4 regions of the Rheinheimera fenheensis genome follow, and region 4 is predicted to be linked to each of the others. Evidence: predicted binding sites of a transcription regulator. Region 4 holds the regulator's gene; each other region holds the start of a gene.

Region 1 (7,775 bases), on a different contig from region 4:
GCTGTTGCCAAGGCGCCACTGGTGTCTGGCGTGGATACCCAGTACTTTGACCCGGCGGTAAAATTCTCTGAAGATTTCTTCCTGGCCATTAACGGTAAATGGCTGGCAGAAACCGAAATCCCGGCCGATAAAGCCTCTTATGGCTCGTTCCATATTCTGGCCGATAACTCGCAACAAGCCGTGAAAGCGATCATTGATGAAGTATCAGCCCGTACTGATTTAAAGCCAGGCTCAGATGAGCAGAAACTGGGTAGCTTCTACAACAGCTTTATGGACGAAGCCACCATTGAAAAACTGGGTTTAAGCCCGCTGACGCCGCAACTTGATGCCATTAAAGCCATTAGCGACAAAGGCCAGCTACCGGCCTTGTTTGCCCGGTTGCAGCGCGACGGCGTAGGCATTCCATTTGGCTGGTTTGTGAATAACGACGCGAAGAATTCTACCGAGTATGCAGTATATTTAGGCCAGAGTGGCTTAGGTCTGCCAGATCGTGATTACTACTTCAAAGATGACGAGGCGTCACAAAAAATCCTCACGGCCTATCAGGAATATCTAAAAGATATGTTCAGCCTGGCAGGTTACGCTGATGCAGAAGCCGCTGCTCAGCGTGTATTTGCACTGGAAAAAGCGCTGGCCGAGCATCACTGGACACGTTTGGAAAGCCGTAACGCCGACAAAACCTACAACAAAATGTCCGCGGCCGATTTAAACGCCAGCCTGGGCAGTTTTGACTGGGCGGCCTTTGCTCAGGGCGTCAAGCTTGACGGCGTAAGCGACATTATTGTGCGCCAGCCAAGCTACTTCGAAGGCTTTGCTAAAGTGCTTGAGGCTACTGACTTACAGAGCTGGCAGGATTATTTAAGCCTGAAAACCATTCATGGCTATGCAGACAAGCTAAGCAGCAACTTTGCCGACCGCCGCTTTGCCTTCTACGGTACGACGTTAAGCGGTATTCAGGAGCAGCAGCCGCGTTGGAAACGCGCAGTAGATGCCTCTGATCAGGTATTGGGCGAGCTGACCGGCAAACTGTATGTTGAGCGTCACTTTAAACCAGAAGCCAAGGCGCGGATGGAAGAGTTGGTGGCTAACCTGATTAAAGCCTACGAAATCTCGATTAACGAGCTGGAGTGGATGACCGAAGACACCAAGAAAGCGGCGCAGGAAAAACTGAGCAAGTTTACGCCAAAAATTGGTTACCCGGATAAGTGGAAAGACTACAGCAGCCTGGAGATTAAAGCCGATGATCTGGTAGGTAACTTCGTGCGCGCCAGCCACTGGGGTTACGATGAAATGGTGGCTAAGCTGGGTAAGCCCATCGACAAGAGCGAATGGTTTATGACGCCGCAAACCGTTAACGCCTACTACAACCCGGTAAACAACGAAATCGTGTTCCCGGCCGCTATTTTACAGCCGCCGTTCTTTAACATGGACGCAGACGACGCCGTAAACTACGGCGGCATTGGTGGCGTTATCGGCCACGAAATCGGCCACGGCTTTGATGATCAGGGCGCGAAGTACGATGGTGACGGCAACCTGCGTAACTGGTGGACTGAGCAGGATAAAGGCCAATTCCAGGCCCGCGGTGCTAAGCTGATTGGTCAGTACAATAAGTTTGAGCCACTGCCAGGTGTTAACGTGAACGGTGCGGTAGCGCTGGGCGAGAACATTGGTGACTTAGGCGGTATGACAGTTGCGTTAAAAGCTTATCAGTTATCGTTAGATGGTAAAGCAGCGCCGGTAATGGATGGCTTTACCGGCGAGCAGCGGTTCTTTATCAGCTGGGCGCAAGTGTGGCGTACCAAGTTCCGTGAAGAAGCACTGCGTCGTCAGTTAAGCACGGGGCCGCATTCACCGGCGCATTATCGTGTTATCGGTGTGCTGCCGAACATCCCGCAGTTCTATACCGCTTTTGATATCAAAGAAGGTGATGCGATGTACTTGCCGCCGGAGCAGCGCGTTAAGATCTGGTAATCGCCGGGTAATAAAAATCTGCTACACTGCACAGGCTGAGTGGAAAACCACTCAGCCTTTTATATTTGTAAATCAGCTCAACCCGCCGGTTGCAATTCCCGCCCTGGCGCGCACAGAACTATGTCGGTCTATCCTGCCCGACACCAGAGGCCAGCTAAAGCTGTTCAAATTCGTTCCGGACGAATTTGTCGCCAGCCTACGGCAGGGCTCAGACACTCTGTGACGCCCAGTTCGGGATTCCAACCTCTGATGGGTGAGGCGAGGTCTGACCACTATAACAAAGAATATATAACTCTGGGTTTTGTATTCACCATATTTATAACCACTATAAGTTGGGTGGTTAAGAGCCTGATGTCATTCTGGCCCGAATTTTCATATAATTACGCCCATTCATTCTAAGAATGACGCTGCAGTGGCAAGGCTGCAGCCAACGACCAAGAGGATCATACTGTGCTACAACAATATCGCGAACATGTGGCCGAGCGCGCCGCGCAAGGTATCCCACCAAAGCCGCTCAATGCCGAGCAGGTAGCCGCTTTAGTTGAACTGTTAAAGAACCCGCCAAAAGGTGAAGAAGACACGCTGGTCGACTTATTAGTTAATCGCGTACCACCAGGTGTAGATGAAGCCGCTTACGTTAAAGCCGGTTTCCTAGCCGCGTTAGCTAAAGGCGAAACCAGCTGCAGCTTAATCAGTGCCGAGCGTGCGACTGAACTGTTAGGCACCATGATGGGTGGCTACAATATCGAGCCGCTGATCAGCCTGTTAGACAATGAAAAGCTGGCGCCTATCGCTGCCAAAGCCTTGTCGCATACGTTACTGATTTTCGATGCCTTCCACGATGTGACCGAAAAAGCCGATGCCGGCAATAAGCACGCTAAACAAGTGCTGCAAAGCTGGGCTGATGCCGAGTGGTTTGAAGCCAAGCCTGCACTGGCAGAAAAAATCACTGTTACCGTGTTCAAAGTATCAGGTGAAACCAACACTGACGATTTATCACCAGCCCCGGATGCCTGGTCACGCCCTGACATTCCACTGCATGCCTTAGCCATGCTGAAAAACGACCGCGACGGTATTAAGCCAGATCAGCCAGGTACGGTTGGCCCAATCAAACAGTTGGAAGAGCTGAACAAAAAAGGTTACCCACTGGCCTATGTCGGTGACGTAGTAGGTACCGGTTCATCACGTAAATCCGCGACGAACTCCGTGCTGTGGTTTATGGGTGATGACATTCCATACGTGCCAAACAAGCGCGGCGGTGGTTTCGTATTAGGTGGCAAAATCGCCCCAATCTTCTTCAACACCATGGAAGACTCAGGTGCCCTGCCAATCGAAGTTGACGTATCTAAGCTGGAAATGGGCGATGTGATCGACATTCTGCCATTTGAAGGCAAAATCGTGCGTCATGGTTCAAGCGAAGTGCTGGCAGAATTCAGCCTGGCAACCGATGTATTAATTGACGAAGTGCGCGCCGGTGGCCGTATCCCGTTAATCATCGGTCGTGGCTTAACAGACCGTGCCCGTGAGTTCTTAGGTCTGGGTCATTCAGACAAATTCCGTCGTCCTAAGCCAAAAGCCGATTCTGGCAAAGGCTTCACGCTGGCGCAGAAAATGGTGGGTAAGGCCTGTGGCGTGAAAGGTGTTCGCCCGGGTACTTACTGTGAGCCGAAGATGACCACTGTAGGTTCTCAGGATACTACGGGTCCAATGACGCGTGATGAGTTAAAAGATTTGGCCTGTTTAGGTTTCTCTGCCGATTTAACCATGCAGTCATTCTGTCACACCGCGGCCTATCCGAAGCCGGTTGATGTTGACACCCACCATACGCTGCCAGATTTCATCATGAACCGTGGCGGTGTCTCACTGCGTCCGGGCGATGGTATTATCCACAGCTGGTTAAACCGTATGTTACTGCCTGATACCGTGGGTACCGGTGGTGACTCGCATACCCGTTTCCCTATTGGTATTTCCTTCCCGGCCGGTTCTGGCCTGGTCGCTTTTGCTGCAGCAACCGGTGTTATGCCACTGGATATGCCAGAGTCGGTACTGGTGCGCTTTAAAGGCGAAATGCAGCCAGGTATCACCCTGCGCGACTTAGTACACGCTATTCCATATGTTGCGATCCAGAAAGGCTTATTAACGGTTGATAAGAAAGGTAAGAAGAACATCTTCTCTGGCCGTATCCTGGAAATCGAAGGCTTACCAAACTTAACGGTTGAGCAGGCGTTTGAATTATCAGACGCATCAGCCGAGCGTTCAGCGGCTGGCTGTACCATCAAGCTGTCAAAAGAGTCTATCGCTGAGTATCTTGAATCTAACATCGTGATGCTTAAGTGGATGATCGCTGAAGGCTACGGTGATGTACGTACTATCGAGCGTCGTATCAACGCCATGCAAGCCTGGCTGAAAGATCCTCAGCTGATGTCAGCTGATGCCGATGCCGAATACACTGAAGTGATTGAAATCGACCTGGCAGATATTAAAGAGCCGGTACTGTGTGCACCAAACGATCCGGATGATGCCCGTTTACTGTCTGAAGTGGCTGGTGACAAGATTGATGAAGTGTTCATTGGTTCTTGTATGACTAACATCGGTCACTTCCGCGCGGCAGGTAAGTTACTGGATAAATACAAAGGCCAGCTGCCCACCCGTCTGTGGATTGCCCCGCCAACTAAGATGGACCAGGCACAGTTAACTGAAGAAGGCTATTACAGCATTTTCGGTAAAGTGGGTGCCCGCACTGAGATGCCAGGCTGTTCACTGTGTATGGGTAACCAGGCACGCGTCGCCGAGAAGTCAACGGTAGTGTCTACCTCTACCCGTAACTTCCCGAACCGTTTAGGTCAGGGCGCTAACGTGTACTTAGCCTCAGCTGAGCTGGCAGCCGTTGCGTCTATTATTGGTAAACTGCCAACGGTAGCGGAGTATATGGATTACGCTAAGCAAATCGACGCCACTGCTGCCGATACTTACCGTTACCTGAACTTCCACAAAATGCCGCAGTACACTAAAAAAGCGGATAACGTGATTATCCAGCAAGCGGTTTAATCAACCCCTGTGGTGCTAAAGGCCTGCTTTTGCAGGCCTTTTTTCTGCTCGCGAATCCAGATGCAGCAGCTACACTTTCAGTTATATAACGCTAACGGAGCACTAGCGTGGAATACGATTTTGTTTATGACCGCAACACCCTGCAATTCAGCATCCGGCTTGCCGCTGAGCATGAAGTGCTGGGCCGGTTTTTACTGGACGAATTCGGTCAGGATGCGCAGGCGTATACGCCGCTGATCGATAAATTAACTGCGCTTAAATCGCACCAGAGCATGCAATATCAGGGCAAGGAGTTTTTACTGGAAGTGGACAACGGCGAAGTCACCTTAAGCCACAATACGCTGTTTTATGTAGTAGAGCAGCCATTGCCCGAGCGGCAGCAAGATAAGCTGGCCGATGATGACTTGCAGTTAGACGAGCAGGGTATGCAAGCCCAGTGCGGCTTGGAGGATTTACTCAAACTGCTACGCGAATGGCAGCAGTTTCTTGCGGGTTAAACACGGCAAGCCATGCACTTACACAGGGAAAAAACGCACCTAAATGGTGCGTTTTTTTTCGTCACCAAATCGAAATTATGTTTAATGCATTGATAAATAATAACTTTAAAAAGTTGGCACAAGGCTTCCTTAGTAAATAGCGAATCGCAAAGACGACCACTAAAGGGAACTCACTATGAAGCTTGTATGTGCCATCATCAAGCCGTTTAAACTGGACGATGTTCGCGAAGCTATTGCTGACATTGGGGTAGAAGGTTTAACGGTAACAGAAGTAAAAGGCTTTGGCCGGCAAAAAGGTCACACCGAGTTATATCGCGGCGCGGAATATCAGGTGGATTTTCTGCCCAAGGTAAAACTGGAGATCGCCACGCTGGACGATCAGGTCGACCGCTTAATTGAAGCCATTCAAAAAGCAGCGCATACCGGCCGCATTGGCGACGGTAAGATTTTTGTCTATGACCTGGAACAGGCGGTGCGTATCCGTACCGGCGAGTCCGACGCAGAAGCCATCTAAGGGAGCCGTTATCATGCAAGAGCAAATTTATCACTTACAGTATGCGATGGACACCTTCTACTTTCTGATCTGCGGTGTGCTAGTGATGTGGATGGCCGCGGGTTTCTCCATGTTAGAAGCCGGCCTGGTACGGGCGAAAAACACCACTGAAATCTTAACCAAGAACGTGGCCTTATATTCTATCGCCTGCATTATGTACCTGGTGTGCGGATACGCCTTTATGTACGGCGGCGAGTTTTTCTTAAGCGGTATTAATGCTGTCGATGTTGACGCCACCCTGACCAGCTTTGCCGAGCGTGAAGATGGTTTCACCGGCGGTGCCGTGTACTCATCAGCCTCTGATTTCTTCTTTCAGGTGGTGTTTGTGGCTACCGCCATGTCTATCGTGTCGGGCGCCGTGGCCGAGCGTATGAAGCTATGGGCCTTTTTAGCCTTTGCTGTGGTAATGACCGGCTTTATTTACCCGGTGCACGGCTCATGGACCTGGGGCGCTGAGGGTATGTTTGGTGTAAACCTGGATGATCAGTTCGGTTTCTCTGATTTTGCCGGCTCAGGCATAGTACACATGGCCGGTGCGGCAGCCGCGTTAGCTGGTGTCTTGCTGCTGGGTGCGCGTAAAGGCAAGTACAGCAAAGACGGGAAAGTAAATGCAATTCCTGGCGCCAATATGCCGCTGGCTACTTTGGGTACCTTAGTGCTGTGGATGGGCTGGTTTGGCTTTAACGGCGGTTCGGTATTAAAGCTGGGTGATATCAGTAACGCTAATGCAGTTGCTGTAGTGTTCCTAAACACCAATGCCGCGGCGGCCGCGGGTGCCGTAGCCGCACTGGTCTTATCGGTAATTTTATTCCGTAAAGCCGACTTAACCATGGCGTTAAACGGTGCATTAGCCGGCCTGGTGGCGATTACGGCTGAACCTTCAACACCAAGCGCGCTGCAAGCTACCTTGTTTGGCGCCATCGGTGGTGTGATTGTCGTGGCCTCAATTATTGGCCTGGACAAACTGAAGATTGACGATCCGGTAGGTGCGATTTCGGTGCACGGTGTGGTCGGTCTGTTTGGTTTGCTGATTGTGCCACTGAGCAAAGACGGTGCTACCTTCACTGGGCAGTTAATTGGTGCTGGCGCTATCTTCGCCTGGGTATTTATTGCCAGCCTAGTGGTGTGGTATGTGCTGAAGTTAACCATGGGTATTCGTGTTAGCGAAGAAGCCGAGTATGAAGGCGTTGACGCCTCAGAATGTGGTATTGAAGCCTATCCTGAGTTTGTCGCGTCGGTAAAGTAAGCAGCCTGGAAGGTGTTAGTGGCACCTCCCGGGAGCCTGCTCAGGCAGCGGCACTGCAAAGTGCCAACGCCATGAGCTAAACGTAAATCCACTAAACTACGTCTATCCTTGTCCTTTGTCTTTTTGTCTGACGCCCCGTGCCAATTGGCGCGGGGTTTTTTATTGGCGTCTTTTAGCCTTGTAGTGATTATCTTGCCAGCCGTTTGCGGGCTAAAAAAGTGTCTACCGCCTGGTTAGAGGCTGCCAGTTTTTTGCGGCCTTGCGGGCAGGTTTGCGTTAGCAGAATAAACAGAGTGTCGATCACCAGCTCCTGGGCATTACGCGCCAGAATAGATGATAAACGGGCTGAGCTTTCCTCTGCTACCGTATACAAATTTAGGCTGGCAAGGCGCGCTATGCTGTTGGCACCATACGCGGTAACACTAATAATACCCACACCATTGGCGGCAGCCTGCTCGGT
Region 2 (7,775 bases), on a different contig from region 4:
AAAATTCGATAAGTCGCGTCTTAGCTGACGCTGGGTAAACTCGCTGACTAAACGCTCGGTGGTGCCTTTGCCCACGCCCAACCCCAGAATTTGCGACTCAAATTCAGTGCGCTGCCGGGTATAACCTTCAGTATTAATATTGGCAATGTTATTACTGGTGGTATTGAGCAACGTAGTGTTGGCCAAAACGGCTGATGTGCCTATTCGCAGTAAATTGTCTGACATTGCTCTCTCCGCCTACGCCGCTTCGCTGCGTTAGTTAGGTTGTTAATCGGCCGTTTGGCCTAAATCTTGAGTATCGCCGCTACTTAGCCGTGCATTTTGCAGCACAGGGCTTTGATACACAGCCATAATTTTTTGCGCATAAGCCGGATCAGTCGCATAGCCTGCTGCCTGCAACTGCTCAAAATAGGCCTTGGTATCGCTACTGGCTTTTATCGCATCCTGATAACGCGGGTTTTGCTGAATAAAGGCCACATAGTCCTGCAAACTTTGCTCCGGACTTTGATAGGCGCGAAACCTGGCTTGCTCTTTTTTCGCAACACCGCCGCGGTACTCCAGTGTATCGACCACTGCGCTATCCCCCTGCCAGCCATGATTGGCTTTAATACCAAACAGGTTAAAGCTGTTGGCGCCTTTGGCAGTTTTGATCATGCGCTGGCCCCAGCCTGTCTCCAATGCAGCTTGCGCCACCAGGGCTAACGGGTCCAACCCCAGCGCTTTAGCCGTTTGCCGCGCTGCGGGCAGTATGCTTTTAACAAAATCGGCTGGGCTTTGTACCTGCCACTGCGCCGGTGCTGTCTCTGTTGACTGTTCTGCTGCAGTGACAGGTGTCGCACTTATCTGCGAAGAAACAGCTGGCACGGTGTTATCTGCCATAGCTGGACGCACGGCTTTTTGCGCCGGCAAGATCACTTTGGGCATAGCCAATACGTTATCACTCTGCCCTGCCAGCTTGTGACCAGGCAGGCTGTGGCCCTTGGCAGCACTACTGCCACCCAGCGCCGGGCTTAACTGCTGTACTAGCAAATCAGCCAGTCCCAGCGCGCCCTTTTGCGCTAAATCCGTGGCCATTTGACTGTCATGCATATCGCGGTAGAACTTAGTGGTCTGGCTGTTCATCATGCCATCCACTTCAAAGCCGGCATTGGCTTTACGCATACTGCTAAGCAGCATGCTGAAAAAAATCGATTCAAACTGCTCTGCGGCCTGACGCAATGCGGCTTTTTCATCTTTGCCGGCACTGCTGCGAATTTGCTGCAGGCTGGTCAAGTCATGATAAGACACGTTTTTCGGCGTCAGGCTCATATCAGATCACCACCAGCTCGCCATGAATGGCACCGGCTTCTTTTAACGCTTCCAGTATTGCCATTAAATCGCCCGGTGCCGCGCCAACCGCATTCACCGTGCGGACTAAATCATCCAGGGTTACGCCAGGGTCAAATTTAAACATCCGTGACTGCTCTGGACGCACATCAATAATGGTGTTTTCTTCAATTGCGGTTTGGCCCTCAGCTAACACATTAGGCTGCACAACACGGGGATTCTCCGCGATGGTAACGGTTAAACCGCCGTGCGTTACCGCCGCAGGGAACAACCGCACGTCTTTACCAATTACAATGGTACCTGTACGCGAATTGATAATAATCTTGGCCGAGTGGTCGCCTGGCTCAAAACTTAAGTTTTCCAGCGTTGATAAATAAGACACCCGCTGGCTGATATCGCGCGGCGCCCTAACCTTTACTGAGGTGGCGTCCAGTGAGTAAGCCGTATCAGGCCCCATAAAGTTGTTTATCGTCTCAGCCAAGCGTTTAGAGGTTGTGAAGTCAGAACGCTTCAGGTTAAAGGTAATAAATTCATTTTGTGAAAATGGCGTAATGACTTCGCGCTCGACGATGGCACCATTGGGTATACGGCCGACTGTTGGCGTATTCACTAAAATACGCGACCCATCTAAGCCCTCTGCACCCAGGCCGCTAACAATCAAACTGCCCTGTGCAACGGCGTATACGTTGCCGTCTAAGCCGGTTAAAAAGGTTTGCATCAGGGTACCGCCACGCAGGCTTTTCGCACTACCCACTGACGATACTGTAATATCCAGTGTCTGGCCAGGTTTGGCAAACGCCGGTAATTCCGCATGTACCGCCACCGCCGCGACATTTTTAATTTGTGCTTTCATACCGGCAGGCAAGGTAATACCAAAATTGCTTAACATGGTACGAAAACTTTGCTCGGTAAAGGGGCTTTGTTCGCCAGTGCCAGGCAAACCGACCACTAAACCATAACCGACCAGTTGGTTAGCCCGCACGCCTTCCACATCGGCCACATCTTTAATGCGCGCCGCCTCAGCCGGCAGCACCAGCAACAAGGTTAATATCAGCCATACTCGTTTCATGTGTATTCTCCGGGCTTAATCATAATAACAATGGCCACGATTAGAACGGCCACAGAGGGCCATTAAAGAACCGGCTTAGCCAACCGGGTGACTGGCCATGGTGATGCGCACCCGTGCCACTGTATTCAATGCGGGCATTGGCAATTTTGGTTGATTCCACCGTGTTGTTGACGTCAACATCCTGCGAGCGGATAACACCGGTCAGTCGGATATACTCTTTACCGGTGTTTAGCGTCAGCCATTTTTCACCGCGGATCACCAGGTTGCCGTTATTCAGCACCTGCAGCACATTCACTGAAATATTGCCTACCAGACTGTTGCTCTGATCGGCTTTTGAATCGCCTTTGTAGTCTGAGGTTGAATCCGCACCAAACTGCAACACATTACCGGCCACAGAGACGTTGCGCCCGCCCAGACCTATCATCGGCTCAAACGACGTAGAGCTGTCTTTTTGCATTTCGGTTTTCGCATTCTTACTGGCCTGCGTGCGCTCTTTTAGCACCACGGTAATAATGTCCCCCTCGTGCCGGGCTTTATTGTCCGAATACAAGCTATTAGAGTGGTTGGCGGCAAACAACGAACCCGACTGCGACAACGGCCGCGCCGGCGGCTCGGGCTGTAGCGGCGCAAAATAAGGATCGTCCGCCATTGGTTCCTGCACGGCCGCGCAGCCACCCAACAGCAGTCCACAGGCAATAACAGTAAACATGCGTAACATATAGCCTCCTGTTACAGCTGCTGAATGGCAAAGCCCAGCATCTGATCGACCGACGAGATCACTTTGGAATTCATTTCATACACGCGCTGGCTTTCAATTAAGCTAACCAGTTCTTCAGTCACGTTAACATTTGACGTTTCAAGCGCCCCCTGCACAATAATGCCAAGGCCTTCCAGCCCCGGAATACCTTGCACCGGGTCGCCGCTGGCACCGGTTTCACGGAACAGATTCTGGCCAATCGGCTCTAATCCGGCCGGATTAATAAAATTAGTCACGGTAAGTTGCCCCAGCACAGCAGGCTCACCCTGCCCCGGTAACTGCACCGACACCTGACCATCTTGCGATACCGTAATACTTTGCGCATCTGGCGGCACCACAATATTCGGCTGCACCTGATAACCGGCCCCCGAAGTCACCAGGTTACCTTCATCATCTACCGTGAATTGGCCATTACGGCTGTAGGAGATAGTGCCGTCTGGCATCAAAATTTCAAAAAAACCGTGGCCCTGAATCATCATATCCAGACTGTTGTCTGTGGTAATCATATTGCCCTGGGTGAAATTTTTTTGCGTTGCCACCACCTTGGTACCAGCGCCTATCATCAGACCATTAGGCAACTCCGAGTTTTGCGACGAGGCGCCACCCGGTTGATTAACATTCTGATACAGCAAATCTTCAAAAATGGCGCGGCTTTTTTTAAAGCCAACAGTGCTGGCATTTGCCAGATTGTTCGAGATAACCGAAATGTCACGCTGTTTGGCGTCTAAACCGGTTTTACTGATCCATAATGCTGGATGCATAGATGCCTCCCGGGCCTTGGCCCATTATTTATTCAGGCGTTTAGCCCATTATCCGAAGTAATTGATTTTGCTGACGATCCATCTCTTCAGCACTTTTCATCATTTTTACTTGCAGTTCAAACTGGCGCTGCAGGCTAATCATGTAGGTCATCTCACCTACAGCATTAACATTACTGCCTTCTATCGCGCCTTTTAGCAGGTTAACGTTGATATCGGCTTCCGCTATCTGGCCATCTTTGCGGCGGAATAAACCGTCATTGCCTTTTTCCATGTCGCGGTTATCCGGCCGTACCAGCTTAATGCGACCCGCTGGCACTATCGCATCAGCCGGCGCGCCCTGCGGCAACACACTGATGGTGCCGTCTTGCGCTATCTCCACTTTGGCCAGCGGCACCGGCAGCTGAATAGGGCCATCATCGCCCATTACCGGCAGTCCGCCGGCGGTTTCCAGCATGCCCTGTGCCGAAATTTGCAAATTGCCGCTGCGGGTATAAGCTTCATTGCCATCCGGCGCTTGCACGGCAAGCCAGCCATCGCCCTGAATAGCTACATCCAGCTCGCGCTCAGTCATGATAATAGCGCCGGCGTCAAAATTCTGACCGGGCTGCTCGGTTAACGAAAACACCCGGGTGGGTAAACCGGCACCAAACGCCTGCATGGCACGGGCTTGCTCAAAATCGGCTTTAAAGCCAACCGTACCCGTGTTCGCCAGGTTGTTGGCTCTGACAGCAATACCATTCATGTTTTCTTTAGCGCCACTCATGGCGATATACAACAGATGGTCCATAACATGCTCCGTTATTGGTCTCTGTTAATACGCAGCAAGTTTAGTGCCAGATAAGCGCCATAATATGAATAAAAAAACACCACCCGAAGGTGGTGTTAGCTTTAGCTGCAGTTTTTGATGGCAACAGTTGGCTATTAACGGATCTGCAGTACTGTCTGTTGTAAGGTACTGTTAACCTCTAACGCCCGCGAGTTAGCCTGGAAGTTACGCTGCGCGCTAATCAGGTCAACCAGCTCTGTGGTCAGGTTAACGTTTGACTGCTCCAGCGATGACGCATTAACCGCGCCAAAGGTACCGGTATTGGCCTGGCCACCAATAGGCTCGCCTGAAGTAATACTTTGCTTCCAGGAGGTGTTCCCCACTTGCTTCAGGCCCTGCACATTGGCAAAGCGCACCATCGCCACCTGTGACAGGTAAGCCGAATCACCGTTACTGTAGCTCGCCAGTACCCGGCCAAAAGCATCAATATCCACCCCGGTTAAGAAACCAACGGTAGTACCGTCCTGGCTTAAGTTAGTGACATCAAAGGTAGAGGCATATTGAGTCGGTTCGCGCACGCCTGAGGCATCACGGAAATTCACCACCACATCAGTCGCAAACTGTGCACCGTTGGTGAGATAGCCATTTAGTGGATCATTCAGGTCTGCTGCCGGTAATGTTACTGTTTGTGGTGGTGCTGCAGGTACAAAATTACCGCTGGAATCAAACACTAAATTATCACCCTGAATAGGTAAGCCGGTTACGTCATCCCACACTACCCAGGTTTCCCACTCGGCATTAGCTGGCGGTACCGTTGTCGTTTTGCGGAAATAGGTAGTCACAGTGTGTGATTCACCTAAGCTGTCGTAAACCGTGACAGACGTAGAGTGGTTATAGGTAGCCCGGTCTGTAGCATCAAAAGCAATAGCATCGGTTGCCAATTCACGCGAGTCCAGGTTGGCACTTAAAAATATGTTAGTGGTGGCACGTGGCGCACCGGCCGAGGTGGGTATAGCAATTGGCTGCGTCGTGCTTAAACTCACCGACTGGTTTTCGCCGGTTACCGGGTCAACGGCAAAGCCCTGCAAAAAATTGCCTTTGTTATCGACAATAAAGTTATCTTTGTTCAGTTTAAAGGCACCGGCACGGGTATAGGTTAGATCCTGCGATTGCCGATCCGGTGTTAAGGCAAAGAAACCTTCACCGGTAATGGCTAAATCCAGTGAGTTATTGGTAAATTGCAAAGCGCCCTGGCTAAATTGCTGTGCTACCACAGCTGTGGTAACACCATCACCGACTTTAGTGCGGCCAGAGGCGAAAATCGAGGTTGCGTACACATCGGCAAACTCAGCGCGTGACTCTTTAAAACCCGTAGTGTTGACGTTGGCGATGTTATTCGCCGTAGTATCCAAATCTTTTTGTGCTGCGGCCAGGCCGCTTAATGCGATATTAAAACTCATAATTCACCTCAGCTCGCTTAACTATATGAAACTTCTAACACATCACTTAACTTCACCGCGCCCAAGCCCAGCAGGTTAAGCATGATGCCGCCGCCAGTGCCATTCATACTGACACTGCCAACCGGGGTATAAACATTCACCGGCAAGGTGGCCGTTTTGCCGTCGGTGTAGCTAACGTCCACTTTAATTTTATATACTCCGGCCACCACGGCTTCATCGTTGGCGTCAGTGCCATCCCAGACAAAATCGTTTTTGCCGGTTTTGGGGTTCTCTACACTAAAACTGCGTACCAGCTCACCTTTTTCGTTTTCGATACGCACTTTCATCATGGTGGCAGGCTTATCCAGCTCAATATTGCCGCGCGATAGGGTATCACCGGTAAAGACGATATCTTCTGACTGGGTTAATACACTGCGTCCTACCAAGGACGACGCCTGTAATGCCTGGTTTGATGTCATGCTCTCGGCAAAGCCTTTGAAACTCTCGTTTAACGAGCCTATACCATCGGCCATGGTGAAATTGGTCATTTGCGCAATCATTTGATCATTTTCAACCGGCTTGGTCGGGTCCTGATAAGCCAACTGTTGGGTTAACAGCGCAAAGAAATCAGACTGCGTTAAGGCACCATTGTTTTTATCCGGCGTCTTTGTTTCCGGGTTCCAATACATGCCATCAAGGGCAGAATTGTTATTTACATTAGAGGTCATCTCTCAGTCCTTTATGATTGCTGGCCCAAACGCAGCGTACGCATGATCATTTGTTTGGCCGCGTCCGCCGTTTGCACATTGGTTTCATAAGAGCGTGACGCAGAAATCATGTTCGCCATCTCTTCCATAATGTTGATATTGGGCTTATAGATGTAGCCGTTCTCGTCAGCCAACGGATGATTGGGTGCGTACTCAACATTTAATGGCGCATCAGACTCAACAATCCCCAGCACCTTCACGCCAACACTGGCGTCGCCCTGCTGGCGGCGGGCTTCAGATAATTCAGCGGCAAACACCGGATGACGTCCACGGTAGGTTTGCTCAACGCTGCTACTGACGCTGTTGGCATTGGCAATATTACTGGCGGTGGTATTCATCCGCACCGACTGTGCCGTCATGCCGCTACCGGTAATGTCAAAAATGTTATAAGCACTCATGATTATTGTCCTCCACCGGTAATGGCTTTTTTCAAGCCACTAATGCGGGAATTGAGAAAGGTCATACTGGCCTGATATTCCAGGCTGTTTTGCATAAAAGCATTACGTTCGCGGTGGATATCGACACTATTACCATCACCCGTATCGGGCTGGTCCGGATTGCGGAACTGGGTTTCCTGGCGTGATGCGATAGAGATATTGAAATGTTTCTCATCGGTGCGGGCAATATTGCCGCCTTGCCTTGCCCTGGCCTGCTGTAACGCCTGATGAAAATCGATATCTTTGGCTTTGTAACCGGGTGTATCGGCGTTAGCAATGTTTTCTGCTAACACCTGCGCACGCCGATCACGGATCAGCATGGCGTCCGGATGAAGTCCAAAGGCTTTGTCGAAGCTGATTGCCATTTTTTTGCCACCTGTTGTTACCTGATGGCAATACACCTGCAAAACGCAGGCCAACAATTAAGCAGGTTTGGCTAATTAAGTTTTTTTG
Region 3 (7,775 bases), on a different contig from region 4:
AGCAAAGGTCAAATGCTTATGGCATAAAAAAGGCCAGCGCTAAGGCTGGCCTTGATGCTTATCGTACTGTGTTAATCCGCGCTACGGCTGGCGCGCTTACGGTCACTTTCAGTTAAATGACGCTTACGGATACGGATAGATTTTGGTGTCACTTCTACCAGCTCGTCATCGTCGATAAACTCAAGCGCCTGCTCCAGCGTGTAGCGGATTGGCGGCACCAGGTTAATGGCTTCGTCAGTACCAGATGCACGAACGTTAGTTAACTGTTTGCCTTTTAAACAGTTAACCGTTAAGTCATTGCTACGGCTATGGATACCGATCACCTGGCCTTCGTATACCTCTTCGGCGTGGCTGATAAACATGCGGCCACGTTCCTGCAACGAGAAAATGGCGTAACCGGCCGCTTTACCCATAGCGTTTGAAATCATCACGCCATTAGTACGCTGGCCGATAGAACCGCCTTTATGCTCGCCGTAGTGGTCGAAGCTGTGATACATCAGACCGGTACCTGAAGTAATAGTCATAAACTCCGTACGGAAACCAATTAAGCCACGGCTTGGCATGGTGAAGTCCATACGGATACGGCCTTTACCGTCAGGCTGCATATTGGTCATTTCGGCCTTACGTTCGCCCATGCGCTCCATAATAGACCCCTGATGCTGCTCTTCACAGTCGATGGTCACGTTCTCCATCGGCTCCATTTTCACACCATCAACGGTCTTCATAATAACTTCAGGCCGCGATACCGCCAGTTCAAAACCTTCACGGCGCATATTTTCAATTAATACACCCAGGTGTAACTCGCCACGGCCTGACACTTTAAACTTGTCGCCATCATCAGTTTCTTCTACCCGCAGCGCAACGTTGTGTTTCAGTTCGTGCTGTAAACGCTCTAAAATTTGCCGTGAGGTAACAAACTTACCTTCTTTACCAGCAAAAGGTGAGGTGTTTACCTGGAACGTCATCGTCACTGTTGGTTCATCTACCTGCAGCGCCGGCAAGGCTTCCACTTTACTGGTCGCACAAATGGTGTCAGAAATTTTCAGCTCACCTAAGCCGGTAAAAGCAACGATATCACCGGCGGTGGCTTCAGTCGTTTCTACCCGCTCTAAACCTAAGTAGCCAAATACCTGGCCCACTTTACCATTTCGTTTGCTGCCATCAGCACTGACAATAGTGACTTGCTGGTTTGGCTTTAAACTGCCGCGTTTAATACGGCCGATACCGATAATACCTAAGTAGCTAGAGTAGTCCAGCTGCGAAACCTGCAGCTGTGTTTCGCCGTCCAGTTCTACTGCTGGTGGCGCTACGTGATCAACAATCGCCTGGAACAAATCATTAATGTCGGTTTTCGGCTCGTTGTAATCCAGGGTGGCCCAGCCGTTTAACGCTGAAGCGTAAACAATTGGAAAGTCCAGCTGCTCATCGGTGGCGCCTAAGTTATCGAACAGGTCAAATACCTGATCGATAACCCAATCCGGCCGTGCGCCAGGGCGGTCAATCTTGTTTACTACCACTATTGGCTTTAAACCATGCGCGAACGCTTTTTGCGTCACGAAGCGGGTTTGTGGCATAGGGCCGTCTACTGCGTCAACCAGCAGCAATACTGAGTCTGCCATCGACAGAACCCGCTCTACCTCACCACCGAAATCCGCGTGGCCGGGCGTATCCAGAATATTAATGTGATAACCGTTCCAGCGTACTGAGGTGTTTTTTGCCAGGATCGTAATACCGCGCTCAGATTCCTGCGCGTTAGAGTCCATCACGCGCTCTTGCATTTTGGCACGGGCATCGAAGGTGCCAGACTGCTGCAGCAGTTTGTCAACCAAAGTGGTTTTACCATGGTCAACGTGCGCAATAATGGCAATGTTGCGCAGCTTTTCTAAATTTGTCGCGGTAACGCTCATGTAACTTATCCTCTGTGGCACTAGATGACCATAATGACCACCAGGCAAATACGAACTGAAACGAAAGGGCGCATATTCTACTCTGTTTTTCAGTGGAAAGAAAAACCGCATTGGCGGTTTCGCTGATTTTTTTTCACAACATGTCAGGCAGCCGCTACACTTAGCACGGCCACAATTGCACCATAACAAGGCGACAAAGCTCTATTTTGGTGCAACACTATGTCATTGCGCAAACACAAAGCAACGCATTCCATTTAAAATCAATACGTTAATAAAGTGGCATGTAATTGGCATTTAATGGCGCAACACCGCAAAAACAGTTCAAAACAGGTCAATTTGGAGGAATGCATGTCTGCATCATCTGTACTGAATTTAATTAAAGAAAATGAAGTAAAGTTTGTTGATTTACGTTTTACCGATACTAAAGGTAAAGAGCAGCATGTTACCGTGCCGGTGAACCAAATCACTGAAGACTTTTTTGAAGACGGTAAAATGTTTGACGGCTCATCAATCGCCGGCTGGAAAGGCATTAACGACTCAGACATGATCCTGTTGCCAGACCCAAGTACTGCAGTGCTGGATCCGTTTTTTGAAGAAACTACGCTAAACATCACCTGTGATGTTATCGAACCAAGTACCATGCAGGGCTACGATCGTGACCCGCGTTCAATCGCTAAGCGTGCTGAAGAATACTTAAAATCGACTGGCATTGCAGACACCGTATTGTTTGGTCCAGAGCCAGAGTTCTTCATGTTTGACGATATCCGCTTTGAAACCAACATGTCAGGTTCATTCTTCAAAATTAACTCTACTGAAGCAGCCTGGAACTCAGGTACTGCCTACGAAGATGGTAACAAAGGCCACCGTCCGGGCGTAAAAGGCGGTTACTTTCCGTTACCGCCGGTAGACTCAGGCCACGATATCCGTAGTGCCATGTGTATGGTGCTGGAAGAAATGGGCCAGACCGTTGAAGCCCACCACCACGAAGTGGCCACTGCGGGCCAGAACGAAATTGCTACCCGCTTTAACACCCTGACTAAAAAAGCAGATGAAATTCAGCAGTTAAAGTACGTTATTCATAACGTTGCACACCTGTATGGCAAAACCGTTACCTTTATGCCAAAACCACTGGTTGGCGATAACGGCTCAGGCATGCACTGCCACCAGTCACTGGCTAAAGACGGCGTTAACCTGTTTGCCGGCGATAAATATGCTGGTTTATCTGAATTAGCACTGTACTACATCGGCGGTATTATTAAGCATGCTAAAGCATTAAATGCTTTCACTAACCCTTCTACTAACTCGTACAAGCGTTTAGTGCCACATTATGAGGCACCGGTTATGTTAGCCTACTCTGCCCGTAACCGTTCAGCGTCAATTCGAATTCCGTTGGTACCAAGCGCCAAAGCACGCCGTATCGAGTGTCGCTTTCCGGATCCGGCGGCTAACCCGTACCTGGCATTTACTGCACAGCTGATGGCTGGCTTGGATGGTATTCAGAACAAAATCCACCCAGGCGATGCCATGGATAAAGACTTATACGACTTACCGGCAGAAGAAGCGGCAAATATTCCACAGGTTGCCTCTTCACTAGAAGAAGCGTTAAATGAGCTGGATAAAAACCGCGGCCTTTTCACCAAAGGTGGCGTAATGTCAGACGCTATGATTGATGCTTACATTGACATGAAGCGTGCCGAAGCGCGTCGTGTGGCAGTAGCTGTTCACCCGTTAGAGTTTGAGCTGTACTACAGCGTCTAATCCGGTTTTAGCTTAATAAACTGAATAAAGCTCACTACGGTGAGCTTTATTTTTGTAGAAAAAAGCCCTGAAGCAAGCTAGAGTAACGTAATGGGATAACAACAATAATAATAACGCTTCGATGGATTACCGTATGAATAACATATTGTTTATTTTAGTATTGTTGTTTGCAACAACAGCCGTTAGTGCTCAGGAAAGTAAAAAGGTGTTCGTCAGCCGTGACGCTAATGGTGTGCTGGTATTCTCTGACAGCCCACAAGCAGATGCTGAAGAGCTAACCCTTTCCAGCCGAGCTAATATCATGGCTGCAACAGACCCTACCCTACCCACTACCAAAAAAGCCGCTACAGAATCGTTCACAGTAGAGATTGTACAACCTGAACATCAAGGTACAGTGCGCGATAATACCGGTTCTGTGTATGTCTCCGGTAAAATCAGTCCGATGTTTGAACGCGGATTACGTGTCAGGTTGTTAATTGATGGTAATGCGAAAACCGAACCGCAAAACAATGCCGTGTTTATTCTGCGTGATATTGAACGTGGTGAGCACACACTGCAAATGGAATTATTCGATCAAAACGGCAAGATAATTGCAGTCAGTCCTATAACAACCTTCTATTTGCATAGAGCATCGGTAATTTCACCAAATTAGTGCATAGGCTAGGCAATTCAGGCGAAACTGAATTACACTGTCAGCCAACCGCACCAATTTGGTGCAAAAGGTGGCGCAGTGACACGAGATACAACAGCACAACTACACACACAAATCACCGAACAGCTAACAACTGCTGTTATGCTGCTCGATGCAGGTTTACAGATCCGCTATTTTAATACTGCCTGCTGTGCGGTGCTGGGGTTGGGTGAAAAACGTCTGTCAGACCAGTATTACCCGGCATTATTTCAGCATATCGATATCAGCCCTGCCCACTTTCATGCAGCGTTTAACAGCAGACAAGGTTTCAGCGTCAGCGATGTGCAGGCGGTACTGGCTGATGGCCGTCATTTATTGCTGGACATTGCCGTCACGTTAAGCGAGCAACCGGCAGATCATTTGCTGCTGGAAATCCGCCAGGTTGAACAGCAGCGAAAAATCAGTCTGGAAAGCCTGCAACAACATCAACATCTGGCCGCCCGTGAACTGATCCGCGGCCTGGCGCATGAAATTAAAAATCCGCTAGGCGGCCTGCGCGGTGCTGCACAGTTACTGGAAGACTCATTGCCACCAGAGCTCACCGAATATACTCAATTGATTATCGCGCAGGCTGACCGTTTACGTAACTTAGTCGATCGTCTGCTTGGCCCTTATCGGCCGGCACAACGGGTAAGTAGCAACCTACACCAGATGATAGAGCAAGTGCGTCAGCTAGCGTTGATGGATAACCCGGCACAAGTCAGCTTTAGCCGCGATTATGATCCCAGCATTCCCGATTTTGCTTTTGACCCTGAGCTGTTACAGCAGGCGTTACTCAATATCGTACGTAATGCCCAGCAGGCACTGAGTCAAACCGAGCAGCCAGCCATTTGCCTGCAAAGCCGGGTATTACATCAACATACCTTGCATGGTAAACGTTACAAGCTGGTGGCAATGATTAGGGTGACGGACAATGGCCCCGGCATTCCGAGCGACATTAAAGATACGCTGTTTTACCCTATGGTCAGTGGTAAAGCTGGTGGCACCGGCTTGGGCCTGTCTATAGCACAAACACTGATCCACCAGCATGGCGGCTGGATTGACTGCGACAGCTGGCCTGGTCATACCGAATTTACCCTATACCTGCCCATTGCCGACACTGAGGATTGAACTGATGAGTCATACTGTTTGGATAATTGATGACGATAATTCTATCCGCTGGGTGCTGGAAAAAGCCCTGGCCCGGGCGGACATATTGTGTGAAAGCTATGCCTCTGCCGATTTGATGCTGCAGCGGCTGGAGTACGACACCCCAGCCGTCGTGGTGTCTGATATCCGCATGCCCGGCACCGATGGTATGGCGCTGCTCAGCCGGTTACAAGAGCTGTCGCCAGAGCTGCCGGTAATCATTATGACCGCCCACTCAGATTTAGACAGCGCGGTGAATGCGTTTAAACGCGGCGCCTTTGAATATTTGCCAAAACCTTTTGACGTTAACGATGCGGTAGCGCTGATTAGCCGCGCACTGGAGCATGCCAGGGCACGTCAGCCCAAGCCGCAAGCCGCAGCAGCGACGCTGTCACCGGAAATTATCGGTGAAGCACCGGCAATGCAGGAGGTATTTCGTGCTATCGGCCGGCTGGCCCGCTCCAGCATCAGCGTGTTGATCAACGGTCAATCAGGTACCGGTAAAGAGTTAGTCGCCAGAGCCTTGCATAAACATAGTCCGCGTGCCGAGCAGCCTTTTATTGCGCTGAATATGGCCGCTATTCCAAAAGACTTAATTGAGTCTGAGCTGTTCGGCCATGAAAAAGGTGCCTTTACCGGTGCCAATAACCTGCGCAAAGGCCGCTTTGAGCAAGCCGATGGCGGCACCCTGTTTCTCGATGAAATTGGCGACATGCCGCTGGATGTGCAAACCCGGCTGCTACGGGTGCTGGCTGATGGCCAGTTTTATCGTGTTGGCGGCCATCAGGCTGTGAGTGTCGATGTGCGTATTATCGCGGCGACTCACCAGGATTTAGAGCAGTTGGTTAGCGAAGGTAAGTTTCGCGAGGACTTGTTTCATCGTCTGAATGTGATTCGCATTCATTTGCCACAACTTAAAGAGCGTAGGCAGGATATTGCCAAACTGGCCCAGCACTTTTTGCAACAGGCAGCAAAAGAGCTGAACGTGGAAGCGAAAACCCTGACCAAAGAGGCCGAGCAGTTTTTAAGCCAGTTAGACTGGCCGGGCAATGTACGCCAGTTAGAGAACACTTGCCGCTGGCTCACTGTTATGGCAAGTGGCAAACATATAGTCGTCGCCGACTTACCGCCTGAGCTAAGCACGGTGGCAAAACCTGTTGCTGTAGCAGCGAATGGCCAGGCTCATAGCTGGCAAGATATGCTGGCAGGTTGGATTAGCCAGAAGTTAAATGCCGGCGAGGAAAATATCCTTGCACAAGCCGCGCCGGAATTTGAGCGCACTGTACTGCAGCAAGCGTTACAATTTACTCATGGCCATAAGCAAGAAGCGGCCAGACGCCTGGGCTGGGGGCGTAATACGCTAACGCGCAAGTTAAAAGAGCTGGATATAGATTAAGCGGCCAGCCCGGTGCTGGCCGCTTTAAGTTAGTTTGATCGATAGTTAGCTTGATTGGCGGCTTTGCTGGTTATGCCGGCGCTGTAACTGCATCTGCTGCAGTTGCTGGCGCTGCTCCTCGGTTAACAGCTGCATAATGTCATGACGCAGTTTCATCCCCGCTAGTTTTCGCTCTAGTTTTGCCTGCTGGCGCTGCTCTAACAACTGCCGTGCAGCGACTTCATCGAACTGATCGGCCGCCATCAACGCTTTTAATTGTTGATGGCTGGCGCGATACTCTGCTTTACTATCAGCTTTACCACCCTCAGCTTTGCTAGCGCGCTCGTTGCGGTGTTGCTGTATTAACTGGTTAATTTGCTGCTGTTGACTGTCGCTTAAATCTAACCGTGCCAGCGCACGTTTTAGGCCAAAGCCGTGCTGCCTGTTATGCTTGGCATCTTTGGCCTGATGGCTGACAGCCTGGTGCTGTGCATCTGCTTGTTTTGCCGGAACCCCGGCTACAGCCACGCCTGCAGCGGTAAACATACTTAAGGCAAAAATCAGTTGTGTTGCTCTCATTAGCGTTACTCCGGTGTTTAAGACAACATTAGCTTAAAACAGCCTATGCAAAGTAACGCAAAGAGCAGGTAAAGATTACGTAAAGGGCTGCGCGCCAGCACCGATTTTACGTAAACTGACCACAGCAGTAAGGAGGAATAATGCCGGCAATTTTAATGATTGATGACGATACCGGGCTGTGTGAGCTGGTGGCGGAATATCTTGCACTGGATGGCTTTAGCTTTGACGCCGCCCATGATGGCAGAACCGGCCTGACACTGGCGCAGCAAACAGCTTATGATCTGATCCTGCTGGATGTGATGCTACCGGTAATGGACGGTTTAGCCGTGCTTAAAGC
Region 4 (7,775 bases):
TGCACTCTACGCTGGTAACGGCAGCGCTGTTTTTAATCGCGGATCTGATCGCAAATCAGCGCGGAAAAGCGGCCGACAGGTTGGTCTCCGGGCGTAAAGTGGTGCAGCCGGTGCTGCTGGGCATGATGTTTATGGTAGGCGCACTGAGTGTCGCCGGTTTGCCGCCGCTATCTGGCTTTGTTGGTAAGGTGATGTTGCTGCAGTCGGTGACTGACCCAAACAGCCGGCTCTGGTTGTGGGCCCTGGTGCTGGTCAGCAGTTTAGTGGTGATTATCGGCTTATCCCGTGCCGGTAGCACCTTATTTTGGCGGATTAGTGGTACTGACACTGTTGCTGAAACCGCTAAGCCATTGCAGGTATTTGCGGTCTGCTGGTTATTGTTAGCCAGCCCTTTGCTGGTGATTTTTGCTGGCCCGCTGACTGAGCTGTCGTTGCAGGCAGCGGCGCAACTGTATGACACTAAGACGTCAGTACAATTGATTTTAGGCCAGGAGGTGACGCCATGAGGTTTAAGCCGAAGTTTCGCTGGTTGCCTACGCCTTATCGCAGTGTGTTGCTGTTTGTCGTCTGGTTACTGCTAAACCAGAGCATTGAAGCGGTGCATGTGTTTTTTGGTCTGATACTGGCAATCGTTATTCCATTACTCACGTTGCGTTTTCGTAACCCTCAGCCACTGATTGAGCGGCCAATGCTGGCGCTGCGTTATATTCTGCGGGTGTTTGGTGACATTATTACAGCCAATGCCCAAGTTGCAGTGTTGATACTGGGGCCAAAGCAGCGGTTAAGCCCGGCATTTGTCAAAGTGCCGTTGGATTTGCAGCATGAATTGCCCATTACTATTTTAGCCAGTACGGTGTCGATGACGCCGGGCACGGTCAGCGCTGAAATTTACCCCAGTGTTGAGCAACTGCCTGAGGGCGAGCCCTTGCCGCAGCGTTGGCTGCTGATCCATGTGCTGAACCTGAAAGATGAGGCGCAGCTTATTGCCGAGATCAAACAGCGTTATGAAGCACCGCTGAAGGAGATTTTTCAATGCTAAATAATGTCATCATGTTGGTGTTTGCCATGATTAGCGTGGCGCTACTGCTGAATTTATGGCGCCTGCTGCGGGGGCCTAGTTTGCCAGACCGCATTCTGGCGCTGGATACCATGTATATCAACAGCATAGCACTGATTATTCTGTACGGTTTGTTGATGGGATCACCGCTGTATTTTGAGGCCGCTTTGCTGATTGCGATGTTGGGCTTTGTCAGTACTGTGGCGGTATGTAAGTTCTTGCTGCGTGGCGATATTATCGAATAGGAGCGGTTATGCAAAACTGGATCGAGTGGGCCGTGGCATTTTTTCTGTTACTGGGTGGCAGCTTCGTGTTAATCGGCTCAATTGGCTTAACCCGCATGCCTGACTTTTTTATGCGGCTGCATGGGCCAACCAAAGCAACCACCCTGGGTATGGGCGGCATTTTGCTGGGGTCAATTTTCTTTTTTAGCTTGTCAGGCGGCGTCAGTGTGCATGAGCTTTTAATTACCATCTTTTTGCTTATCACAGCGCCGATCAGCGCACATATGCTGATAAAGACAGCACTGCACCACAAATTAAAAGCGATAACTAAAACCAAAGGGCTGGATAATATAGCGCCGGCGCAAAGTAAGCAGCACAGCCGTAAACCCTTGCCATAGCGCGGTTTTGGGGCATTAACTTATTGCTCGTCAAAACCTTTATTGATTAAATCGATCACGGCGATAAGCGCCTGTTCAGCGTCATCGCCCTGGGTGCAGACTTCCAGCGTTTTTCCTTTACTACTGGCCAGCATTAACAGCGCCAATACACTGCTGGCATCAGCAGTTTTGTCATCTTGTACCAGCTCTATTTTGGCTTGAAACTGCTGACATAACTGTGCCAGTTTAGTGGCAGCGCGCGCATGTAAGCCGAGCTGATTAACGATGGTAACGGTTTGACGACATTGCATGAGTTACGCCTTGTGGTGACGCGATAGCTCACGGTGACGAACCTGCACGTCGTCGCGTGAACTGCGATAACTTTCGACCAGGCTTTCCACCATATACACAGAGCGATGCTGGCCACCAGTGCAGCCAATGGCTATGGTCAGATAACTGCGGTTATTACGCTCCAGCTGTGGTAGCCAGGTACTGATAAAGCTGTTAATTTGCCAGATGTATTTGGCTACAACGGGTTGTGCCGCCAGATAATCTTTTACCGGTTGGTCAAGCCCGGTGAGTGGCTTTAAATCAGGCTCCCAATGGGGGTTAGGTAAAAAGCGCGCGTCGAAGACAAAGTCGGCGTCTTTCGGGATACCGTATTTAAAGCCAAAAGACTCAAACAAAATCACCAAGCGGCCGGTTTTCTGGCCCAAAATGCGCTCACGCAGCTGTTCTGCCAGCTGATGCACATTCAAGTCGGTGGTATCAATATAGAGGTCGGCCCGGCTGGATATAGGGTCTAACAGCTGCTGCTCGCGCTGTATCGCTTCATCCAGCGACATGGCCTGATGCGACAGCGGGTGTAACCGGCGTGTTTCGCTAAAACGCTTAATTAAGCTGGCGTGATCGGCATCCAGGTAAAGAATGGTCAGGTCGAGTTTGCGTGGCAGGTAAGACAGAATCTCAGACAGCTCATTGGGGTCTTGTGGCAGGTTCCGCACGTCTATGCTTACGGCAACACGCTCATACTGCCCCATAACAGTGGTCGCCAGCGTAGGCAGCAAATTAACCGGAATATTGTCGACACAGTAGTAGCCTAGGTCTTCCATCACCCTCAGCGCGACAGATTTGCCTGAGCCGGAACGACCACTGACTACCAGCAGCTTCATTTGTCGGTATCCACTGTGCTGTAATCCACCAACAGCTTGTACAACTCCTGATTTGTCTGAGCATGGCGGATTTTTTTTGTGAGTTCTTTCTGGCTTAACAGCTTGGCGATACCCGCTAAGGTACTAAGGTGCGCCTGACATTGTTCTTCGGGTATTAAAATAGCGCAAAAAATATCTACCGGCTGATTGTCTATTGCATCAAAGGGGATGGCCTCTTTACTGACCACAAAGACCAGTACCGGCTGGGTCACGGACTTTAATTTGCCGTGCGGTATGGCGATACCGCCACCGATGCCGGTAGAGCCAAGCTTTTCCCGTGTCATCAGGGCTTCCAGGATACTGTACTCGGTCATGTCAGGCAGCTGTTGATGCGCCAGCTCGGCAATGTACTCGAGGATCCGTTTTTTGCTATTAAAAAGAACTGCACTTTTAGTGCAGTTCTCAGCAAGCATTGCAGTTAGATTCATCATGTCAGGTTAGTGTCGGGCTATTTTCTCTTTATGCTTAATCACCTGGCGATCGAGTTTATCTATCAGCTGGTCGATAGCGGCATACATATTTTCATCTTCAGAAACCGCAAAAACTTCACCGCCGTTCAGGTGGAGCTTGGCTTCAGCAATCTGTTTCAATTTTTCCACGTTTAGGATCACATGTACATTGTTTATATGATCAAAATGGCGTTCCAGCTTAGCAAACTTGCTGTCCACGTACTCTTTTAAGGCTTCAGTAATTTCAACATGGCGACCAGTTAGATTGATTTGCATAGACATATTCCTTCTTTTAGGCTTATTTACAGCAAGGTCTTGCGTTGATTTGACGGTGGAATAAACAGCGATTCACGGTATTTGGCAATGGTGCGTCGTGCTACGTTAATTCCTTGCTCCAGCAAAATATCGGCCATCTTACTGTCACTCAGCGGTTTGGCCGGGTTTTCCGCCGCCACTAATTTTTTAATAAACGCCCTTATGGCAGTTGACGAACATTCACCGCCACTCTCTGTACTAACATGACTGGAAAAAAAGAATTTAAGTTCAAAGATCCCTCTGGGTGTGTGCATATACTTTTGGGTGGTAACCCGGGAAATGGTGGACTCGTGCATGCCAACCATTTCTGCTACGTCATTCAACACCATCGGCTTCATGGCCTCTTCACCATGCTCAAAAAAGGCCTGCTGTTGTTGCACAATACAATTGGCCACTTTTAATAAAGTTTCGTTACGGCTTTCCAGACTCTTTAAAAACCATTTAGCCTCCTGCAGATGTGAACGTATAAACTGGCTGTCGGACGCATTTCGGGCTGTTCTTGACATCGCCGCGTACTGCTGGTTAATGCGCACTTTTGGCATCGCGTCCGGGTTTAGCTCAACCTGCCAGCGACCTTTTACCTTAGTCACACTCACATCCGGTATCACGTACTGCTGTTCTTGTCGTATCACATCAGCGCCGGGCCTTGGGTTTAAACTGTGGATCAGCCGCATCACTTCTTTCAGTTCATCCTCTTTGAGTTTAGTCACCCGCATCAAAGAACGAAAGTCACGATTGGCTAAAAATTCAGTGTGGTCTCGGATCAGGCTTTGCGCCTCACTGAGAAAGGGAGTGGCCGGATCGAATTGACGTAGCTGTACCAACAAACACTCCTGCACCGAACGGGCACCTACGCCAACCGGGTCAAATAACTGAATGCGTTTGATTACGGCTTCTACTTCATCGGCTTCTACCTCTGGCAAGCCGAGTGAGTCGAGAATATCTTCGCAGCTGATGGTTAATAAGCCATTGTCATCGATGGCTTCAATAATAATCTCGGCGATGGCGCGGTCGGTGTCAGTAAAGGGTGTAAGCTGCATTTGCCAGCGCAAATAATCCTGCAGGGTTTCACTGGTTTCACCCTGATAGACATAATCGTCATCCGGATTGCCGGCGCTACCGGCACTGACCGGTTCTGCACTAACCAAATCATCCCAGTTGTTGTCCAGCGGTAAGTCTTCCTGAATATTTTGCTCGGTCATCGCCTCGCTGCTGTCAGGCTCGCTGGGTTCAAAGCTGTCATCCGGATTATGATCGACGTCGGCCGCTTTGGTGTCAGATAGGTCGATGTGCTCTTTGGGTTCAGGGTTAAAGCTGTCGAATTCGTCTTCGGCTTCCAATAAGGGGTTAGCGTCTAGCGCTTCCTGAATTTCCTGCTGCAACTCTATCGTCGACAACTGTAACAGGCGAATTGCCTGTTGCAATTGTGGCGTCATGGTTAGCTGCTGTCCTAAGCGAAGTTGCAAAGAGGGTTTCATCTACTTCTACCGTTCTCCTGAATCACACGCTGTTGTTGTTTTTTGCTAACTATAGCCTGAATTGCTCGCCAAGGTATACATCGCGTACTTTCTGATTAGCCAGCACGTCTTGTGGTGCACCGGAGGCAATCAGCTCGCCATGACTGACAATGTAGGCGATTTCACACACATCAAGGGTTTCACGCACATTATGGTCGGTAATCAGTACCCCAATGCCCCGTTGCGCCAGGTGCTGAATAATTTTTTTAATGTCTAATACTGAAATAGGGTCAACACCGGCAAAGGGCTCGTCCAGCAGGATAAAGGCCGGATTAGCCGCCAGAGCGCGGGCAATTTCTACCCGGCGCCGCTCGCCACCGGATAAGCTCATGCCCAAGCTATGTTTGATGTGGCCGATATGAAACTCTTCGAGTAAATCGTCGGCAATTTCCTCCCGTTGGGTGCGGCTTAAGTCTTTACGGGTTTGCAAAATAGCCAATAAATTATCGTACACGCTAAGCTTGCGGAAAATAGAGCTTTCCTGTGGCAAATAGCCGATACCGCAACGTGCCCGCTCGTGGATTGGGCTGAAGGTAATGTCCTGTTCATTAAGGCTGATATGGCCTTTATCAGAGGGCACCAAACCCACAATCATGTAAAAGGTGGTGGTTTTACCGGCCCCATTTGGGCCGAGCAAGCCAACAATCTGGCCGGCGTTCACCGACAGGCTGACATCCTTTACGACTTGCCGGCCTTTATAACTTTTAGCCAGATGTGAGGCGACTAACTTCATGGATTGTTCTTTTCCTCTGGCGTAAAAATGGTGGTGACCCGCTTAGAGTCGTTACTTTCGGCACTGAGCTGCTTTTTCTCGACGTTATAGCGGATAACCGAGGCTTTTACTACACTGCCACTTTGTGTCAGTTCGGCATCGCCGCTCAGCGTCAGGGTGCGGCTGGAAGGCTCGTAACGCATTTGCGCTGCCGTAGCGGTTACCGGCTGGCCGTTATCCAGTTGCTGTGAGTAACTTACCGGGCTGCCGGTTGCGGTATACACCTCTTTACCCTTGCCGGCACTGGCATCAATTTCCAGTTGATCGGCTTTCATTTGTAAAGAACCTTGCGTTATCAGCACGTTAGAGCGGTAGGTGAGGATGTTTTCCTCTACCGACACCAGTTGGTCGGCGTCTATTTGAATCTGCTGGCTGTAGTCTGGTTGGGCGGCGCTCAGGCTGGCGCAGCCAAAACATAATGCTAAAAAAAACTTAGTTTTCATTCTGATATACCGTTTTATCATGCTGTAATAGCTGGAAGGTTTTACTTTTCAGGTCTGCGTTAATACCGTTGCCGAGAATATAAAACCCCTGACCCTGAATTCTAACCGGGTGATTATTAATCAAGGCATTGCTGGGAAACAACATTTCCAGTTGCTCGGTTTCAATACGTTGAATCAATTCGTTTTGTTGCTGACTGACAATTTGTACCTGCTGCTCCAGAATGATCTTATCCTGTGGAAACCACACTGCATAGCGGCTGCTGGCACGCCAGTTTGGCTGCTGCTGTGCGTTGTACAGGGTATACACTGGCTGTTCAAACTGGGTAAAACCGAGTTGGGCAAAATGCTCAAGCCGCTCTGCACTGACAGTGTCAGCCAGATAGCCCTCGGCGTTGTATAGCCTTCGGGTAACGTTTTGCGCGACATAATCAGGCAACAGCTCTTGATCGGTCTTTAGCGGGTCTGTCAGCTCTGCCGGTTCAAACCAGAGGTAAAGTGCTGTTGCAGTTAATGCCAGGACCACCAAGGTCAGCAGTTTTCTCATGCGCTGCTTCCGTCGAACAAACCAAATTTCTGCTGACTGATGAGCAGTAAATCACACAGCTCTCTGACCGCACCAAAGCCACCGTTTAAGCTGGTAACATAACCGGCATGCTTTACCAGGTAAGGGTGAGCATCCTTCACTGCTACCGCCAGGCCGCAGTGTTGCATCACCTGCCAGTCGGCCAGATCATCGCCGATATAGGCAACATTGGCGGCGTTAAGTTGCAATTTTTGCAGGAGCTCTTCAAAAGCCGCCAGCTTATTTTCCTGGCCTTGATAAATGTACTGTACGCTCAGTGCCGTCATGCGCTGCTGCACAATGGCAGAGTTGCGACCGGTAATTACCGCGACTTCGACGCCGGCCTGACGCAGTGCTTTAATGCCGTAGCCATCGCGGGTGTGAAAGGCTTTTAGCTCTTCGCCATTGTTGCCAAGGTAAATACGGCCATCAGAAAATACACCATCAACATCACAAATCAGCAGTTTTACCTGGCTAGCGCGCTCTAAAAGCGACTGATTAACTCTTTGGTATAGATCGCTAAACAGGGACATTTACATTACTCCGGCACGTAACAGGTCATGCATATTCATCGCGCCTACCGGGACTTTGTGCTCATCGACTATAATAAGACCGTTAATTTTTTTCTGCTGCATAATTTGCAGCGCTTCAGCTGCTAACATTTGTGCATTGGCTGTAATGCAGTTTCTGGTCATCACTTCAGCAATCTGGCTGCTATGAATGTCGATCCGTAAATCCAGCAATCGGCGTAAATCGCCGTCGGTGAATATGCCGGCCAGACGGCCATCGGGCTCGGTAATCGCGGTCATGCCCAAGCCTTTTTTCGAAATCTCCAGCAAAGCATCTTT

The links. The regulator sigma-54, encoded in region 4, starts transcription at its own class of promoters, with help from an activator protein. The targets are predictions, from matches to a motif close to TGGCANGNTNCNTGCTT.
Region 1: glnK (P-II family nitrogen regulator) is a predicted target of sigma-54. The motif match lies at 5,631-5,647, and genes of this name have one in related genera.
Region 2: flgF (flagellar basal-body rod protein FlgF) is a predicted target of sigma-54. The motif match lies at 4,733-4,749, and genes of this name have one in related genera.
Region 3: glnA (glutamate--ammonia ligase) is a predicted target of sigma-54. The motif match lies at 2,185-2,201, and genes of this name have one in related genera.

The regions. Positions count from the first base shown of each region.
Region 1 is NZ_JBDPJM010000002.1:226,744-234,518, reverse strand. It holds gene ABGI61_RS04115 (M13 family metallopeptidase) at 1-1,971, shown strand, start outside; gene acnB (bifunctional aconitate hydratase 2/2-methylisocitrate dehydratase) at 2,422-5,019, shown strand; gene ABGI61_RS04105 (YacL family protein) at 5,127-5,516, shown strand; gene glnK (P-II family nitrogen regulator) at 5,692-6,030, shown strand; gene ABGI61_RS04095 (ammonium transporter) at 6,044-7,315, shown strand; gene ABGI61_RS04090 (MurR/RpiR family transcriptional regulator) at 7,503-7,775, opposite strand, start outside.
Region 2 is NZ_JBDPJM010000004.1:163,547-171,321, forward strand. It holds gene flgK (flagellar hook-associated protein FlgK) at 1-225, opposite strand, end outside; gene flgJ (flagellar assembly peptidoglycan hydrolase FlgJ) at 268-1,308, opposite strand; gene ABGI61_RS08095 (flagellar basal body P-ring protein FlgI) at 1,310-2,395, opposite strand; gene flgH (flagellar basal body L-ring protein FlgH) at 2,436-3,113, opposite strand; gene flgG (flagellar basal-body rod protein FlgG) at 3,125-3,913, opposite strand; gene flgF (flagellar basal-body rod protein FlgF) at 3,954-4,700, opposite strand; gene flgE (flagellar hook protein FlgE) at 4,835-6,139, opposite strand; gene ABGI61_RS08120 (flagellar hook assembly protein FlgD) at 6,157-6,846, opposite strand; gene flgC (flagellar basal body rod protein FlgC) at 6,858-7,283, opposite strand; gene flgB (flagellar basal body rod protein FlgB) at 7,286-7,687, opposite strand; gene ABGI61_RS08135 (CheR family methyltransferase) at 7,763-7,775, opposite strand, start outside.
Region 3 is NZ_JBDPJM010000002.1:114,995-122,769, forward strand. It holds gene typA (translational GTPase TypA) at 72-1,907, opposite strand; gene glnA (glutamate--ammonia ligase) at 2,256-3,665, shown strand; gene ABGI61_RS03540 (DUF4124 domain-containing protein) at 3,799-4,317, shown strand; gene glnL (nitrogen regulation protein NR(II)) at 4,396-5,466, shown strand; gene glnG (nitrogen regulation protein NR(I)) at 5,471-6,880, shown strand; gene ABGI61_RS03555 (Spy/CpxP family protein refolding chaperone) at 6,926-7,438, opposite strand; gene ABGI61_RS03560 (response regulator) at 7,579-7,775, shown strand, end outside.
Region 4 is NZ_JBDPJM010000001.1:269,535-277,309, reverse strand. It holds gene ABGI61_RS01130 (monovalent cation/H+ antiporter subunit D) at 1-506, shown strand, start outside; gene ABGI61_RS01125 (Na+/H+ antiporter subunit E) at 503-1,039, shown strand; gene ABGI61_RS01120 (K+/H+ antiporter subunit F) at 1,033-1,302, shown strand; gene ABGI61_RS01115 (Na+/H+ antiporter subunit G) at 1,311-1,679, shown strand; gene ABGI61_RS01110 (HPr family phosphocarrier protein) at 1,700-1,969, opposite strand; gene rapZ (RNase adapter RapZ) at 1,973-2,830, opposite strand; gene ptsN (PTS IIA-like nitrogen regulatory protein PtsN) at 2,827-3,282, opposite strand; gene hpf (ribosome hibernation promoting factor) at 3,307-3,594, opposite strand; gene ABGI61_RS01090 (RNA polymerase factor sigma-54) at 3,621-5,111, opposite strand; gene lptB (LPS export ABC transporter ATP-binding protein) at 5,161-5,883, opposite strand; gene lptA (lipopolysaccharide transport periplasmic protein LptA) at 5,880-6,365, opposite strand; gene lptC (LPS export ABC transporter periplasmic protein LptC) at 6,355-6,909, opposite strand; gene kdsC (3-deoxy-manno-octulosonate-8-phosphatase KdsC) at 6,906-7,460, opposite strand; gene ABGI61_RS01065 (KpsF/GutQ family sugar-phosphate isomerase) at 7,461-7,775, opposite strand, start outside.